DNA from 4 places in the Planococcus sp. TJ-302 genome. Region 2 is predicted to be linked to each of the others. Evidence: riboswitches for the same ligand, from Rfam matches in the RefSeq annotation. Region 2 holds a riboswitch; each other region holds the start of a gene.
The links. Region 2 has a riboswitch for S-adenosylmethionine ahead of metK (methionine adenosyltransferase). Riboswitches for the same ligand answer to the same signal wherever they lie in the genome.
Positions count from the first base shown of each region.

Region 1: it holds a riboswitch for S-adenosylmethionine, as region 2 does, so the genes downstream of both, AC4EHB_RS09315 (sulfite oxidase-like oxidoreductase) here and metK (methionine adenosyltransferase) in region 2, are expected to answer to the same signal.
Region 3: it holds a riboswitch for S-adenosylmethionine, as region 2 does, so the genes downstream of both, mtnK (S-methyl-5-thioribose kinase) here and metK (methionine adenosyltransferase) in region 2, are expected to answer to the same signal.
Region 4: it holds a riboswitch for S-adenosylmethionine, as region 2 does, so the genes downstream of both, AC4EHB_RS14915 (methionine ABC transporter ATP-binding protein) here and metK (methionine adenosyltransferase) in region 2, are expected to answer to the same signal.

Region 1 covers NZ_JBZDOI010000001.1:1,908,965-1,913,329, forward strand. The annotation lists gene AC4EHB_RS09310 (copper amine oxidase) at 1-1,233, opposite strand, end outside; SAM riboswitch class I at 1,514-1,621, shown strand; gene AC4EHB_RS09315 (sulfite oxidase-like oxidoreductase) at 1,702-2,364, shown strand; gene AC4EHB_RS09320 (LLM class flavin-dependent oxidoreductase) at 2,417-3,475, opposite strand; gene AC4EHB_RS09325 (putative bifunctional diguanylate cyclase/phosphodiesterase) at 3,773-4,365, shown strand, end outside.
Region 2 covers NZ_JBZDOI010000001.1:17,252-21,616, reverse strand. The annotation lists gene AC4EHB_RS00210 (alpha/beta hydrolase) at 1-741, opposite strand, end outside; gene AC4EHB_RS00205 (gamma carbonic anhydrase) at 834-1,349, shown strand; gene metK (methionine adenosyltransferase) at 1,564-2,769, opposite strand; SAM riboswitch class I at 2,973-3,084, opposite strand; gene pckA (phosphoenolpyruvate carboxykinase (ATP)) at 3,322-4,365, shown strand, end outside.
Region 3 covers NZ_JBZDOI010000001.1:2,144,469-2,148,833, forward strand. The annotation lists gene mtnA (S-methyl-5-thioribose-1-phosphate isomerase) at 1-836, opposite strand, end outside; gene mtnK (S-methyl-5-thioribose kinase) at 836-2,020, opposite strand; SAM riboswitch class I at 2,098-2,252, opposite strand; SAM riboswitch class I at 2,854-2,963, shown strand; gene AC4EHB_RS10435 (2,3-diketo-5-methylthiopentyl-1-phosphate enolase) at 3,043-4,257, shown strand; gene AC4EHB_RS10440 (2-hydroxy-3-keto-5-methylthiopentenyl-1-phosphate phosphatase) at 4,263-4,365, shown strand, end outside.
Region 4 covers NZ_JBZDOI010000004.1:51,615-55,979, forward strand. The annotation lists gene AC4EHB_RS14910 (methionine ABC transporter permease) at 1-573, opposite strand, end outside; gene AC4EHB_RS14915 (methionine ABC transporter ATP-binding protein) at 566-1,591, opposite strand; SAM riboswitch class I at 1,673-1,777, opposite strand; gene AC4EHB_RS14920 (thioredoxin family protein) at 1,825-2,136, opposite strand; gene AC4EHB_RS14925 (toprim domain-containing protein) at 2,143-2,481, opposite strand; gene gcvH (glycine cleavage system protein GcvH) at 2,553-2,933, opposite strand; gene AC4EHB_RS14935 (arsenate reductase family protein) at 3,013-3,366, opposite strand; gene AC4EHB_RS14940 (acyl-CoA dehydrogenase FadE) at 3,530-4,365, opposite strand, start outside.

The sequences.
Region 1 (4,365 bases), 1.9 Mb from region 2:
CATTGCTGCTTCACCGAATTGCTCAGGGAATTGGTCAACGATTGCTGCTGATAGACCAGCTGCAGGCATTGTCATGTGCGCGTATGCTTCACGCATAGAGCTGTATGCTGCGTCATAGTCGCCAGCTACATAAGAATCGAATGATGCTAGCAATTGGCTTACGTGTGCAGTCAAACCTTCTTCAAGTGCTGCAGCAGGTACACGGCCTTCAGTTGCGCCATCAAGAAGTGCTGCTTGTTCAACGATGTACTCGTCAAGTTCAGCTTTTGCTTTTTCTTGCCCTTCAGCATTGTCTTCACCTGTTGCTACTACGTAATCTACAAAGTAACCGATGTGTGATTTCCATGTTTCGTCGAATGCTGCTCCAGCTTCTTCGCCGTAAACGGATGTTACTGCAGCAGTCAAGTCGTCAGCATTTGCCAATAAAGAAGCAGCTGCCGTGTCGAAGCTTTCAGCGCCATCAGCACCGTCTTGCATTGCCATTACCGCTAATCCAGCATGCTCAGTGAACGTTGTGTTCAAAGAAGCGCGTAGATCGATTGCCGGTGTGTCCGGGTTTGTGTTTTCAAATTTATCAGCGAATTGGTCAGTGATTGCGATTGAAAGAGTTTCAGCGAACATGCTCATGTGCTGGATTGATTCGCGTTCAAGAGCATATGAAGTTTCAAAGTCTCCCGCAACGTAAGCGTCAAACGATTTGATCAACTGGTCAATGTGCATATCCAAGCCTTCGCTCACAGCTGCTGCTGGCAAACGTCCTTCAGTTGCTGTATCGAAGAATTCAGATTGTGTTGTTTTGTATTCTTCAAGTTCAGCCAAAGCCTGGTCTTTTCCAGCTTGATCGTCATTTGCTGTTGCTGTTACGTAATCCACGAAATAGCCGATATGCGATTTCCAGATCTCGTCGAATTGAGCTGCGCCTTCTTCACCGTATACAGAAGCGACTGCCGCTTTCAAATCGTCAGCGTTTGCCAACAATGCGCCAGATGCCTGGTCGAAGTCTTCTGCTCCGTCAACGCCTTTTCTCATTGCTTCTACTGCTAAGAATGCATGCTCCGTTAAAACTGTATCAAGTGCGATGCGAAGTTCGCCCGCTGGTGTTGCTGTTCCTGCTCCAACTTCGCTAGACGCTGGAGTTGAATGTGATGATCCGTGGCTGTCAGCCAATGCCGCTGTCGGCACCAATAGGGCTAGTGTAAGTGGAAGAGCTACTAATAATTTGTTGACTTTCATAAATGAACATCTCCTTTTTCTCTGTGTTTTATTTGATTCTGACTACAAAACGCACGTGGTTCATTTTTAGATCACTCTTTTTTAAAAAAACTTAAAATTCTTTTTTCTGCCCTGTGATCCGTCCACCTGCCCAATTTTCTTTATATAGAAGAAAGCCGATTTTTTCTATCTGAACGGCGTTCTAAAAAGTTTTATTCGAATAAATTCTTCAACATCATTGTCATCCCGTGGCCAATTGGATAGAATAAGTCTTATCAGAAAAATTACATAAAACTACGTAACCTTATCAAGAGAGGCAGAGGGACTGGCCCTATGACGCCCGGCAACCGCTAGTTTGACTAGTATGGTGCCAAATCCAACAAAGCAGCGATGCTTTGAGAGATGAGGGAGAGTCTGTTCTTGCTTTTGCGCCTAACTCTTCCTCTCGCGAGGGGGAGTTTTTTTGTGTGGAGGAGTGATTAGATGAAGTTGAACAAAGCAGACCGCATCAAACGGACCCGCGTGCCGGTGGCCGATCCGGCACTCGCTGACCGCTTGCCGCCCGGGCAAGTGCTGACCGAGCGCTTTCCAGTTTTGCACGAAGGCGAAGTGCCCGAATACAATATGGACGACTGGACACTGAAAATCTATGGCCGCGTCGAGCAGGAAGTGACGCTGTCGTATAACGATATTTTGGAGCTCCCGCAAACGACGGTGCAGCGCGACATCCATTGCGTGACGCGCTGGTCGCGCTTTGATAATTCCTTTACTGGCGTGAAGTTTCAGGACTTGATGAAAGCGCTCGGCGTTACGCCAAACAGCCAATATGTCATGCTCCACGGCGATTACGATTACACGACGAATGTCGCGCTCAGCGATTTGGACCGCGAAGATGTGCTGCTCGCCCATTCACTGGACGACGAACCGCTGACGGCCAAGCACGGCTATCCGCTGCGCTTTGTCGTGCCGCATCTGTATTTCTGGAAAAGCGTCAAATGGGTGCGCGGCATCGAGTTTGTCGACGAGAACCATCCTGGATTCTGGGAGCAGAACGGCTTCCACCTGAACGGCGACCCGTTCAAAGAAGAACGGTTTTCAGGAGAAGACCTGGAGATTCCGGATGATGAATGGGAAAAGAAAGAATTCGATTGAACGCGAAAAAACGGCTCATCCCCTGCGGATGAGCCGTTTTTAGGTTTTGTAGTTATTTTATGGCGGTGAATTTTTTCACAGCTGGCAAAATTTCGGTCGCAATCAGCTCGATGTTGCGCTCGATCCGGCCGAACGGTACGCCACCGAAATCCATTTGGGCGATATAACGCTGGTGGCCGAACACTTCGTGCTGGTAGAGAATCTTTTCGATGATCTGCTGCGGGCTGCCGATATTCATCACATGATGGGGATGCGCGCCTTGCATGAAATGAGGCTGTGGAAAACCTCGGCCGTTGGTGCGCATCATGCCTTTATCCACATGTGGGTAACTTTCTTCGAATGCCTGCTGCGTCGTTTCGGCCGCGTTGAAAAAGCCGGCAGTTGCGACCGGGAACTCAGCGGGATCGAAGCCGTTTTCAGCTAATGCTTCGCGGTAAACATCAATCGAATGCCCGAAACTTTCAGCCGGCCCGCCAAGTGTGGCGAGCATCATCGGCACGCCTGCCTGTCCGGCCTTTATGGCGCTCGACGGATGGCCACCGACTGCCCGCCAAATCGGCAATGACCCATTGTGCGGGCGCGGGATGACCTCGGCGTCGCGCAGCGATGCGCGGAATTTTCCGCTCCAATTGACCTTTTCCTGCCGGTTGATCTCCAGCAGAAGATTGAATTTCTCTTCGTACAATTCTTCGTAATCATGGACATTATAGCCGAGCAGTTCAAAAAGCCCGATGCGCGAAGCGCGTCCCGCAATGATTTCCGCACGTCCGTCCGAAATCAAATCGATCGTCGAGAAATCCTCGTATACCCTTACCGGATCGGATGTGCTGATGATCGTCGATGAACTTCCCACCTTGATGTTCTTCGTTGCTTGCGCAATCGCACTCAGCACGACGGTATGCGCTTGTGTGGCGAAAAATTCCTGATGGCTTTCGCCGACGCTGAAGAAATCCAGCCCGGCTTGGTCCGCGAGCTTTGCCATTTCGATGATTTCCTTGATCCGTTGCCCCGCAGTAATGCGGTTGCCCGTGTGCGGATCCGGCAAATGGTCGCCAAGCGTATAAATGCCGAACTCCATCCCTTTGCTTTGGTCAATGCGGTATTTCTCCATCTTCATCCGTCCCTTCCATATGTACTTTAAATGCCCTAGCATCAGTATATCTTCCATCCGGCGTAGATGTTACTAATCCGCTTGCCGCTTTTATCCTTGGCTTTTCAGGCTTAATAAAGGAATAAAAACCCATTCTTTTGTTTTCCAAATGCGAATAAACTTATTCCATTTTAAGGAATAATTAACTATAATAAGGAAAAATATACTTTCAAAACAATTTTTTATTCCTAGCCATTTCATTTCAAAAAAATAAGGAGGTGAAACGCCATTACCAGTTTATCCATCAAAAATGCTTTCATGCTGTACATAGTCCTGCACATCGGCGTTTTCTATTACTTGGTGCTGCACAGTACAGCCAATGACCCGGCCACTTTGCTGGCGATCAATTTGGTTTCCGCTTTCGCGCCCTTAGTTGCAGCTGCCGTCTTGTTCGCTGTTTACCGAAAGATTTCCGGCAAGGAAAAAGTTTTCTGGCTGCTGGTTTCTCTCGGCTGCTTAAGCTACGTGATAGCGGAAGGCCTGTGGATTTACACAGAAAACGTCCTCGGGAAAGAAATACAATACCCGGGATGGACCGACCTGTTCTATTTTCTACAAGTCGCTTTTTATCTGGCCGCGATTTTGTACCATCTTTGGCAGGTACGGAGAAATCTGCAGCCGTTAAAAGTCATCTTTGACATGGGCATCATTATGGCCGTGTTCACTGCGCTCAGCTGGCATTTCATCATTCGTGACCTCATAATCGGACCGGCTTCTGTTTTAGCGCTTATCGTTTCCGCCAGCTATCCCATCGGCAGCCTAATGCTGCTGTTCGGCCTGATCAGCTTTTACACAGGCTCTTTCCCGCTTTTCTCCCGCAATGTTCTGAATTTGATAGCAACCAGCTTGTT
Region 2 (4,365 bases):
AAATATTTCTTCCCGCTGCTGCTCCAAAAACAAATCGTGGCTGCAACCGGTCCATTCCTTGTAGCTGAACTGACCGAGCTCGCGGTCCTGCAGCCAGCGCTTGGCATAACTTTTATCTGCAATCCTGTCATTTCCTGCCGTTTGGACCATAACCGGAATATCCGGAAATCGCCTTTTCGCAGAAATGGATTTTTTCATATAAGAATGCAATTCGCGGTACCAGCCCATCGTCACAGCCGTGCGGTAGGAAGGGTCTCCGCTTTCTGATTCGATCGATTCCGGATTGCTCGTTAAGTCTTCAATTTTCAAACCGTGGTCAATGCGAAGGCTTCCCAACTTTGATAAAGCGGGCGCCAAGACAGAAGGGGTTTTCAGTAAATGGAGCCACGGCGAACTCAATATCACTCCAGCTACCGGAAAAGCTTTTTCGCCCAAAACATTCATCGCGATCGTCGCTCCGAGGCCATGGCCTAATACAAAAACCGGCAGCTCATTTTCCAAAGCAACCGTAATCGCCTGCTCCACTGATTTTTCGTAATCGTTAAAAGCTTCATTATGCGGCTTGCTGCCCGGAATTCCGCGGCCATGCCCTGGCAAGTCCCCCATGATGACATGGAAGCCTGCAGACCGCCATTGTTCGATCAGCCACGCATATTTCATGTGATGTTCGTATGCACTATGTACAAGGACCATTACCGCTTTCGCCTGTCCTTCCGCTTCCCATTTCCACAAATCCATCATCCCCTTATCTTCATATGAACGCCAATATTTTGACCTTTGCATCGAATTTGATAGGATTAAAGATAGTTATTAACTAATTTGGAGGTTTTCCCATGATTTATCCTTTCCACGGCAAACAGCCAGACATTCATCCTTCGGTTTTTATCGCGGACTTCGCGACGGTTACCGGTGACGTTACCATCGGCGCTGAATCTTCCGTCTGGTTCAATACCGTTATCCGCGGCGATGTCGCACCGACCATCATTGGCAATAAAACCAATATCCAGGATCTCTGTGTCTTGCACCAAAGCCCGAACAATCCGCTGATTCTTGAAGACAACGTAACCATTGGCCACCAAGTCACCTTGCACAGCTGCAAAATCCGCAAAGGAGCACTTGTCGGCATGGGTTCCGTCATTCTTGACGGCGCCGAAATCGGCGAAGGGGCATTTATCGGAGCGGGCAGCCTCGTTCCGCCTGGAAAAGTCATTCCGCCAGGCATGCTCGCCCTCGGCCGCCCCGCAAAAGTTGTCCGTGAACTAAAAGACGAAGACAAAGCAGACATGGAGCGAATCGTCCGCGAATATGCTGAAAAAGGTGCTTATTACAAATCGCTGCAAGAAAAATAAAAAGATTTTCTAGCCGGCCAAAAGCCGGCTTTTTTTAAGCTGCGCATTTTCCTGCAATGCAAACGAATTAATATCCATTATTTTTAGAATATTTAATTATTTACATTTATTCTATCATTTTTCTCCAACTATTCAATGGCTTATTGATGCTGTTCTTATTCAAAAAAAGACGACCGGCAGATTTGCCGATCGTCTTTTCTACTATTATATTAATTTATTCTGCAGCAACGCCTGATTGTTCTTTTAGGATTGCTGCTTTATCCGTACGTTCCCATGGCAGATCCACGTCCGTACGGCCAAAATGTCCGTATGCTGCAGTCTGCTTGTAGATTGGGCGGCGCAGGTCAAGCATTTTGATGATGCCAGCTGGACGCAAATCGAAGTTTTCGCGCACTAAGTCAATCAAAGTGTCTTCGCTTACTTTGCCTGTTCCGAATGTATCGATAGCGATTGAAACCGGGTGTGCTACCCCGATTGCGTAAGCCACTTGGACTTCACATTTGTCTGCAAGGCCTGCAGCAACGATGTTTTTCGCAACATAGCGTGCAGCGTATGCACCTGAACGGTCCACTTTAGTCGCATCTTTGCCTGAGAAAGCACCGCCGCCGTGGCGCGCATAACCGCCGTAAGTATCTACGATGATTTTGCGGCCAGTCAAGCCCGCATCTCCTTGTGGTCCACCGATAACAAAACGGCCTGTCGGGTTGATGAAGTATTTTGTATCCTCATCGATCAAATTAGCCGGAACGACTGCGTTGATGACATATTCTTTGATGTTGCGCTGAATCTGCTCAAGCGTCACTTCTGGGTGATGCTGAGTCGAGATGACGATTGTGTCAACGCGGAACGGTTTATTGTTTTCATCGTATTCGATCGTCACTTGCGTTTTGCCATCCGGACGCAAATATGGAAGGATCTCTTCTTTGCGCACTTCTGCAAGGCGGCGAGCCAGTTTATGTGCCAAGCTGATTGGCAATGGCATCAATTCTTCTGTTTCGTTAGATGCGTATCCGAACATCAGACCTTGGTCTCCTGCTCCGATTTCATCCAATTCTTTATCAGTCATTTGCCCTTCGCGTGCTTCAAGAGCCACGTTGACTCCCGCAGCAATATCCGCAGACTGCTCATCAATCGCTGTCAAAACAGCGCTTGTTTCAGAGTCGAAACCGTATTTCGCGCGTGTATAGCCGATATCTTTAACTGTTTGGCGCACTACTTTTGGGATGTCGACATACGTCGATGTCGTAATTTCTCCCGCAACAAGCACCAAACCTGTTGTTACTGTCGTTTCGCATGCTACCCGTGCGTTCGGGTCTGCTGCTAAGATTGCATCAAGGATGGCATCTGAGATTTGGTCACAGATTTTATCCGGATGTCCTTCTGTTACTGATTCTGATGTGAATAATTTACGGTTTGTCAAAAAAAGCTCCTCCTTATATCCTGCGAGATTGCTCTCGAAATTGATACGGTACTCGTTTTCCCATGTCAAGTCCGTTCCAGTCGAACTGGATTGAACTTCAAGCCGTTGTGGCCTTTGCACACGAGGATTAAGGGCGATTCATAAAAAAATCCCTTCACTCATAAATAAATGAGGAAAGGAAAAATCATCATAAGCACCTTTCACTCTTATCGTCCAAGGTTGAGTTCCTTGCTTCAGGTTTGGCACCTTCTCTGCAAATGCAGCAGGTTGCCGGGTTTCATAGGGCCTGTCCCCTCCACCAGCTCGGAATAAGAGTATCCGTACAATTTTTCATCATACGGAATGTATATAGTGATGTCAACGTTTTTAGCCAAATAGAAGTGCAAAACTTTATTGATCCACATGATGAATGGATTAATGCCAAATTATTGTTACTTTTTCATGTCACCGGGTTATTAGTATAGACTAATGGCTATAATGTGTTATACTAATCTACGAAATATACAAGCTCCCCATGGCTATGGGAATAACCGAAAAGGAAGGTACATATAAATGAATCCAGTAAACTTCTCAAGCAATTTAAAGGATCTTTTAAATGGCCAAAATATACACGTGCAATTATCAGTTCCACAATTAATCGAAGCAGCCACATCCCGTGGAGAAGCTGTTTTGACGAAAGATGGCGCAGTAAAAGCTGAAACTGGCAAATACACTGGCCGCTCCCCTAAAGATAAATATATCGTAGATGAAGCTATTTCTAAAGATAAAATTGACTGGGGTTCTGTAAATCGCCCGATTTCATCCGAAGTTTTCGAAAACCTGTACGCTAAAGTGCTGGACCACATGAAGCAAAAAGATGAGCTGTTCGTATTCAAAGGATACGCCGGTGCTGATCCTGAATCGCGTCTGGGCATTCAGACCATCAACGAATACGCTTGGCATAACCTATTCGCTCATCAACTGTTCATCCGTCCGACAAAAGAGGAATTGACAAGCCACGAAGCGCAATTCACAGTTGTCTATGCACCAACGTTCCACGCAGATCCTGCTGTGGATGGTACGGATTCTGAAACTTTCATCATTGTATCGATGGAGCAAAAAATCATCTTGATCGGCGGAACAGAATATGCCGGCGAAATGAAAAAAGCGATCTTCTCGATCATGAACTACCTGCTTCCTGAACAAGGCATCCTTCCTATGCATTGTTCAGCGAACGTCGGCGAAGAAGGCGATGTAACGTTGTTCTTCGGTTTGTCTGGAACAGGCAAAACAACATTGTCTGCAGACGAAAACCGCAAATTGATCGGCGACGACGAGCATGGCTGGTCTGATAACGGCGTCTTCAACATTGAAGGCGGATGCTATGCGAAAACGATTAATTTAACGCGCGAACATGAACCGCAAATCTATGACGCAATCACGTTCGGTTCTGTACTTGAAAACGTAGTAGTGGATGAAGAAACACGCATTCCGGATTACGCTGACGGTTCTTTAACAGAAAACACACGTGCAGCATATCCGATCCATGCAATCAAAAATATTGTCTTCCCTTCAGTGGCAGGCCATCCAAAAACAATCGTCTTTTTGACTGCAGAC
Region 3 (4,365 bases), 2.1 Mb from region 2:
GAAGAAATGGATAAGTCGAATGTCGATGCCGGTGCCGCTACATAAAACGGAATGCCGTACGCATCAGCGAGCAGCGCTAAATTCAAAGTGCCGATTTTGTTCGCGGTGTCGCCGTTCGCAGCAATGCGGTCGGCTCCGACAATGATCGCTTCAATATTTTTTGCACCAATCGTGTGGGCGGCCATGCTGTCAGTGATCAGCGTAACGTCGACGCCCGATTGCTGCAGCTCCCACACCGTCAGCCGGGACCCTTGAAAAACCGGACGCGTTTCACAAGCATAAACTTCAAATTGCCGTCCTAGTTCGCTGCCCAGATGAAACGGCGCCAACGCTGTGCCGTATTTTGCAGTAGCGATTGACCCGGCGTTGCAAATCGTCATGACGCGCGTTTTGCCTTCCAATAAAGACAGGCCGTATTCGCCGATTTTCCGGCCTGCCGCTTCGTCTTCTTCATGGATGCGCACCGCTTCTTCAAGCAACAGCACTTTTCCTTGCTCGACGGTTGCAGCACCTTTCACTTTTGCCGTCAGCCGCTTTAGCGCCCATACCAGATTGACCGCTGTCGGGCGCGAGCTGCCCAAATGCGCCGCGTCTTTTTCAACCAAATGGAAAAAAGTTTGGAGTTCATCCGTGTCGTGGCGGACTGCAGCTAGCGCCAATCCATACGCAGCCGCTATACCGATTGCCGGCGCGCCGCGTACTTTCAGCGTCAAAATTGCTTCATAGACGTCTTCCAAGGTTTCCAGCGCCACGTACTCGATCACATGAGGCAGTTTCTGCTGGTCCAAAATCGTCAGCTTGCCGTCTTTCCAGGAAATTGATAACGGGATCGCCATTATTCCGCCTCCCCGATTAACGCTGTTACTTCGTAGATGCTTTTCACTTCAGCACGCTGCAAAATCAGCTTTTCGCCAAACTGCAATGCCCTTTTTTTCAATTCAATACGGCGGCCAGTGTCCTCGATGCCGTCGAGGTCTTTAACATGCGCCAGGCCGATTGTCCGGCGGATCAGTTCACAACCCGCAAAGCCCAGTGCATCCCGGAAAATCTTCTCGATGATGAATTCGCGATAGCCTTCCGTTCCTTGATAAGCTTCAATGCCTTTGTTTTCCCAAAGGGCCGTGAATCTTGCTTCAAACGTTTCCCACGTGCGTTCAATATGCGAATGGATCACTGTGCGCTGGTCTCCGCTGCGCGTCAGTGATTGGAAAATCAAATTTGCGAGAAACAAGCCGACATCAAAGCCGATCGGCCCGTAATAAGCGAATTCCGGATCGATAACCTTCGTTTCGCTGTCGCTGGCGAAGATGCTGCCGGTATGGAGATCGCCGTGCAGCAGCGCTTCCGCTTCAGTCAAAAAACTAAACTTCAACTTCGCCGCTTCCAACTGAAGCGCTTTGTTAGCCCATCGCGCTTCCACAGCCTCTTTCAGCTCCGGCTCGAAATCATTGGTTTCATTATCAAAAAACGGGTCTGTAAAAATCAGGTCTTCGGTAATCTTGCACAGCTCCGGATTCGAGAAAGCCGCAGCGAGCTTTTTCTTTTCAAATGGATGAAGCGCAAAATCCGATGTCTGGAACAAGGTGCGCGCCAAGTATTCGCCGATATCCGTCGACAGCTGCGGATACGCCTTTCCGGCAATCAAGCCTTCGCGGGCAATCGTCAAATGCGATAAATCTTCCATGACCGTCAAAGCCAATACCGCATCCGTGGCATAAACAGCCGGCACCAGATTCGGCACGAATTCACCGTGTTTCCGAAGGGCATCTGCCTCGATCTGTGCGCGCTGCAACGTCAGCGGCCAGCTTTCGCCGACGACTTTCGCATACGGCAGCGCCTGTTTCAAAATAACGCTCTTGCCGCTTTCCTGATCCGTCACGCGGAATACGTAATTCAAGTTGCCATCGCCGATTTCGTCGCATTGCAATGCCGCGCCAGCCGGGAATGGATAATGCGTTCTCGCAAGCTCAATGGCGGACTCTACTGTCAATTCTTCGTATTGTTTAGCTGCTGTTGCCATATGTCATCTACCTTTCGAATGCAAAATAAAAAGCCTCTTTCCCAAAAGAAAGAGGCTCAGAAATATAGATTCCATGCCTCTTATCTTTCAGAAATGTACATTTCTGATGGAATTAGCACCGTGCCTTGCGGGATTTTCATCCCGGCGCTGAAGCGCCCCTTCTCACGAAGGTATTACGGTCGGTTGCTGGGCGTCATAGGGCCAATTTCCCTCTGCCTGCTCTTGATAAGAGTTTTTAATGCGTATGTGTATGCTGTTTGAAAAGAATCCTATCATGGTTCAGAATTGAGTGTCAATAACTTTTTTCAATATTCCTTTTCATTTCGCTTCAGGCGGACGCTTACCGCGGGGTGGGCATGGAGCCTCCATTGACCCACTGATCCCGCAGGAAAGGCTAGGCTAGGCCTAGCCTTTGCGACGAAGCTAGCGCAGCGATGCAGGAGCAGTATGTTTGCCCTCGCCGCCTTACGCTGCATTCAAAGATATATTTTAATACAGAATCATTTCTTTTAACGAAGAACATGAAAGACACACTTTCTGAAGTTGCTTTCGATTCTCGAGATATGGAGCAAAACAGCGGAGAAAACCTTACTGCTCCTGTCTCTGCATCGCTGCGCTAGCTTCGAGACATTAAAGTGCGTTGCAGTGCTGCGCACTTCGTCGCAAAGGCATTGCCCCAATGCTTGGGTCCATGCCTTCGCAGCTGTTTTGCGGAATATCGGTCGAATATTCAGACTGCCTCTCATCCACAATTTACAGATAATTATTGACAGAAAGTTTTAATCGTGGAATAATCAGAATTACTTTGTATATCGAAACCAATTGAATACGCATTCTTATTCAGAGCAGGTGGAGGGACAAGCCCTATGACACCCGGCAACCGGTCCAGCAATGGACACGGTGCTAATTCTTGCAGCCCGTTTGACAGGCTGAGAAATAAGAAGTTGTTAAGCCCATTAACCTCTTCTTGTTTGAAGAGGTTTTTTTATGTTTTCAATCAATGTAAACGGAGTGTGGATAATTTGAGCAGATTGACAGCTACTTACCAGCTTTACGGAAAACCCGGCTCTTTCAAGAAAAAGGCGGAAGGCATCGCGCTTGGCTTGACGATCGGCTCGTGGACCGATTTGCCGTTGCTTGAGCAGGAGCAATTAAAACAGCATAAAGGCGAGGTGGTCTCGGTCACCGAGTTTGATGATGCACCGCATCCGCTGAAACCGGGACTGATTCGCGCCGAAGCGCAAATCTCTTATCCGAGCGCAAATTTCTCGCCGGACCTGCCCGCCATCCTGACGACGGTGTTTGGAAAGTTGTCGCTCGACGGCGAAGTGAAGCTGCTTGATTTGGCGTTCGACGATGAACTGCTTGGGCATTTCCCCGGGCCGCATTTCGGTATCGAAGGCGTCCGCAGTTTGATCGGCGTCCATGACCGCCCGCTTGTTATGAGTATTTTCAAAGGTGTGATCGGCCGGGACTTGGAATTTTTGAAAGCCCAGCTCCGCCAGCAGGCGCTTGGCGGCGTCGATCTTGTGAAAGACGACGAAATCCTTTTTGACAATCCGTTGACGCCATTTGAGCAGCGGATTACTGCTGGCAAAAGCGTGCTGCAGAGCGTATTCGAAGAAACGGGCCACCGCACTTTGTATGCCGTGAACCTTTCAGGGCGCACATCTACACTTCGCGACAAAGCGAAAAAAGCGCGAGAACTGGGGGCTGACGCGTTGCTCTTCAATGTCCACGCTTATGGGCTCGACGTTCTGCAGGAATTGGCGGAAGACACGGACATTCAGCTTCCATTGATGGCCCATCCGGCATTCAGCGGGGCGTTCACTTCTTCTCCGACTTACGGATTAGCGACAGCGCTCGCACTCGGCAAATTGACGCGCATTGCCGGAGCGGACTTCTCGTTGTTCCCCTCCCCTTACGGCAGTGTTGCACTTGAAAAAAGCCAGGCCTTGGCGCTTGGCGAAGAGCTTGTGAAAGCAAGCGCGTTGAAACGCTCTTTCCCGGTGCCTTCAGCTGGCATTCATCCCGGCCTCGTGCCGCAGCTGTTCGAAGATTTCGGTATTGACAGCATCATTAACGCAGGCGGCGGCGTCCACGGCCATCCGGACGGCGCGGCAGGCGGCGGCAAAGCATTCCGCCAGGCAATTGACGCCGTGCTTAACGAACATTCACTTGCCGAAGCAGCAAAACAAAATCATGAATTAAAAACAGCATTGGATATATGGGGGTAACAACCATGAATAAAACGGTCATCTTCTGTGATTTTGACGGCACCATCACCAATTCAGACAACATCATCGCCATCCTCCAGCATTTTGATCCGCCGGGATGGAATCCGA
Region 4 (4,365 bases), on a different contig from region 2:
TTGGCGGCTTCTTTGGAAACCGTCAAGGAACGCCAGGGTGCCAAGGCCACCGGCTCCGATGATGCCTGCCATTGCGGTATAACCGACAAGGGCAATGGCTGTCACCGTGATGCCGGAAATAAGTGCCGGTTTTGATTCTGGAAGCAGCACTTTGCGAATGATGGTCCACGTGCTTGCACCCATTGACCGGGCGGCTTCGATTACGCCTTTGTCAATTTCTTTCAGGGCGATCAATACCATGCGTGCATAAAATGGTGCAGCACCGATGATCAACGCCGGCAATGCGGCGTTCGGTCCGCGAATCGTTCCGATCATATACTTCGTGAATGGAATCAGTAAAATGATTAAGATGATGAACGGAATTGAACGGAAAATATTGACGAATGCACCGGTCAGCCAATTGACAATGCTGTTGGCCCATAATTGCTTCGGTGCTGTCAAAAATAGGACGATGCCGAGCACCAAACCGATGACAAACGTGAAAAATGTCGACATCGCGGTCATGTAAATGGTTTCGAGCGTAGCTTCCCACATATCATTCCAGTCGACGTTCGGGAATAATGACTCAATCATTTGCCATCACCTCCGTTTGGACGTCTTCTGCATTAAGGAAAGCGATCGCTTCATCAATTTCAGGCTGTGAGCCTTTTATTTGTAAGATCAATGTTCCATAAGCCCCTCTTTGCGTATGTGCGATATTCCCCTGCACAATGTTGATATCGACAGGGTATTTACGAATCAGTTTCGTTAAGATCGGCTGCTCGGTTTGGTCTCCGACGAATACCAGTTTGATGAGGACACCCGACGGATACAGTTCGCGCAAATGCTTGATGGTTGCCTGGGAATCTTCGGTGTCTGTCACCTGAGCAACAAAACGTTTGGTGATGTTTTCTTTTGGCGCCTGGAAAACGTTCAGAACGTCTCCTAATTCTACGACGCGTCCACCTTCCATGACGGCGACGCGGTGGCAGATTTTACGGATGACATGCATTTCATGAGTGATGAGCACAATGGTCAATCCTAAGCGTTTGTTGATATCCACCAATAAATCCAGGATCGAATCGGTCGTCTGCGGATCCAATGCAGAAGTGGCTTCATCGCAAAGCAGCACTTCCGGGTTGTTCGCTAAAGCACGGGCAATGCCGACGCGCTGCTTTTGCCCTCCGGATAGCTGCGCAGGATACGCGTTCTCTCTTCCGGTGAGTCCAACGAGCTCCACAAGTTCCAAGACACGCTCAGCACGTTTTTCTTTCGGCACTCCTGCAATTTCAAGCGGAAATTCGATATTTTCTTTGACGGTGCGCGACCACAGCAAATTGAAATGCTGGAAAATCATGCTGACTTTCTGGCGTGCTTTGCGCAATTCCTTGCTGTTGATCGCTGTGATGTCCTGGCCGTTGATGACGACTGACCCCGACGTCGGCTTTTCCAATCCGTTCAATAAACGGATGAGCGTGCTCTTGCCTGCTCCACTATAGCCGATGATGCCGAAAATCTCGCCTGGTGCAATGTCCAGTTCCACTCCATCGACCGCTGTCAACGAGCCTTTGCCCGTATCGAACACTTTCGATAACTTTTTAAGTTCAATCATTCCATAAACACTCCTAATCCAAAAATAAAAACCCTTCTGCGCAGAAATGAGCAGAAGGGTAACTTAAAAAGTTGAACCGATCTCTCATTTCCCGAAGTTTCAGCTTCGCGTGACTTGGCACCATTTCATTTTCATGACGGTTGCCGGGCTTCATAGGGCACTTCCCTCCACCACTCTTAATAAGAGTAACGATATTTAATTAATTTCAGAAATTTAATTTACCATGCCTGGATTTATACGTCAACTGATTTTAACTTTCCATACAGATAAGGTACGGATTGGAACGCGTAAATCTTTTCTTTCAGCTGTCCATTTTGCGTGATGAGCAGGCACGGGACGCTTTCCACTTGATACAGCGAAGCGATTTCCTGCACATAGTTCAAGTTTGCTTTTCCCATTGGCAGATCCGGTACCAGTTCCTGCACGACCTCCAGCATTTTCGAAGCAATCTGGCAAGTTCCGCACATCGGCGCATACAGGTAGTAAGCAGCCACGTCGTTTGTATTTTTCTCTTTCAGCCATTCTTTATGTGTCCATTCATTCATGCGGTTTCATCCCTCAGCTATAAACTTATTGACTTGAACGTTTGCTGATATCAGTATATCCATCAGGATGCGGATAGGTGTAGCAGCTACTTCTTTGTAGCTCGGGTTGATATAGAAATGGCGGGCTTCCGGAAACTCGCGCTTCACCAGTTTGCGCAGCTTCTCGCCTGATTTGTCCGCGTCCACCAATATGATGATATCCATTTCTTCAAACGGCAGCAGCAATTCTTCAAGCCTTGTTGCACTTACTGTACCATTTGTACAAAGAATCGTCACGGGTTCTGCAATAAGCGGCGCTATCCTCACTTTATCGCTGATTCCTTCCACCACAATCACTTTTTCCATAAAGCAACACCTCGCTCGGAAAGTATGTCCAGAATTGTGTATAAAAAAAGCGCCACAAAGGCGCTTTGGAATTACTCGTTGATCATTTCTTTGTATTGCTCAGCTGTCATCAATTCGCCCAATTCAGCTTCGCTAGGGGATTCGATTACCACCATCCACGCATTTTCATAAGGGGATTCGTTAACAAATTCCGGGCTGTCTTCAAGCTCACTGTTTACTTCCAGTACTTTTCCGCTGATTGGAGCGTAAAGTTCAGAAACAGTTTTAACAGACTCGACACTGCCGAAAGGCTGGTCTTTTTTCAGTTCGTCACCAACTTGCGGCAATTCGACAAAAACGATATCTCCAAGTTCAGCTTGTGCAAAATCAGTAATGCCGATCCGTGCTGTCGCGCCTTCTACCTTGACCCATTCATGCTCTTTTGAATAACGAAGTTCTAGTGGTGTGCTCATCGAAAACCCTCCATATTATGTAGTTTACTCATATCTAAGTTTGACATAAACAAATCGGAAATACAAGAAATCAATTGCTCTATCTCCAGCTGGACTCAAAGTCCTGTTCTTTGAACCCGAGTGTCACTTTGTCGTAGCCGTAAGCCAGCGGACGTTTAATGAGCATGCCGTCAGAAGCCAGCAATTCCAACTGTTCTTCTTCGCTCATTTGGGGCAACTTGTCTTTCAAGCCAAGCTCGCGGTATTTCATGCCACTTGTGTTGAAAAACTTCTTCAAGTCGACTCCGCTCGCTCCATAAATTTCGCTGAGCTGCTCTTTTGAAGGCGGTGCTTCCGCAATATTGATCTCGTTGTATTCAATCCCTTGGTCGTCCAGCCATTTTTTCGCTTTTCGGCAAGTTGTGCATTTCGGATATGCGTAATAGGTAATCAAGAAAAATCCTCCTTTTTTTCCAAGCTTACCAAATCGCGGGCGCTGCGTCGATGTAAAATACTCCCTTCGCTTGTGCCTCCCGAATAACGCAAAAAGAGGATTAGGCCCCCTGCCCAATCCTCTTTTCGTTTTCAGGCTCACCGAATGAGCCTGTTGGTCCCTATTACACCACGTATTTTTCTGCTTCGACCAATTTGACTGCCGCTTCGCGTTTTTTCGCGATAACGTTGTATGGCGTCGAACGCGTTAATTTGCGCAATGCAGAAAGCATCATGCGCTGGTTGTCGCCTTCGATTGCTGCGATCAATGTTTCTTTCGCGTCTTTCTCGATCTTATCGAATGCTTCCTGGCAATAAATCTGCGTGTACAGCAATTTCTGCTGCGCTTTTACTTCGCCTGATGCCGCAATTGCTTTCTCTGTGCGGAGAACGACAGATTCCATCGCGAAGACATTGCTGACGATGTCGGCGATGTTCACGAGAATTTCCTGCTCCTGCTCCAATTTCGTGCTGTATGTCTGCGCCGCTAAGCCGATTGCCAACAAAGCGATTTTCTTCGCGTTTCGGACAAGATATTTTTCCTGCGCCAAAGCTTCTGTGCCGACTTCTTCTGGCATCATCATCAGCAATTCTTCTTGCAACTTCTGTGCGTGCTGAAGCAGCGGAAGCTCACCTTTCAATGCTTTGCGCAATAACGTACCCGGAACCAGCAAACGGTTGATTTCATTCGTTCCTTCAAAAATGCGGTTGATGCGGGAATCGCGGTAAATGCGCTCGATTTCGTATTCCTGCATAAAGCCATACCCGCCGTGAAGCTGAACGCCTTCGTCAACGATGTAATCAAGCGTTTCTGTGCCGAAGAATTTATTCAACGAACATTCAACTGCAAATTCAGCGATTGAATCGGCCACCAATTTGCCGTCAGCCTGCTGCTCATCCGTGAAATCACTCATGCGGTCTTCGAACAAACCGACTGTGCGGTAAACCGAACTTTCTACAG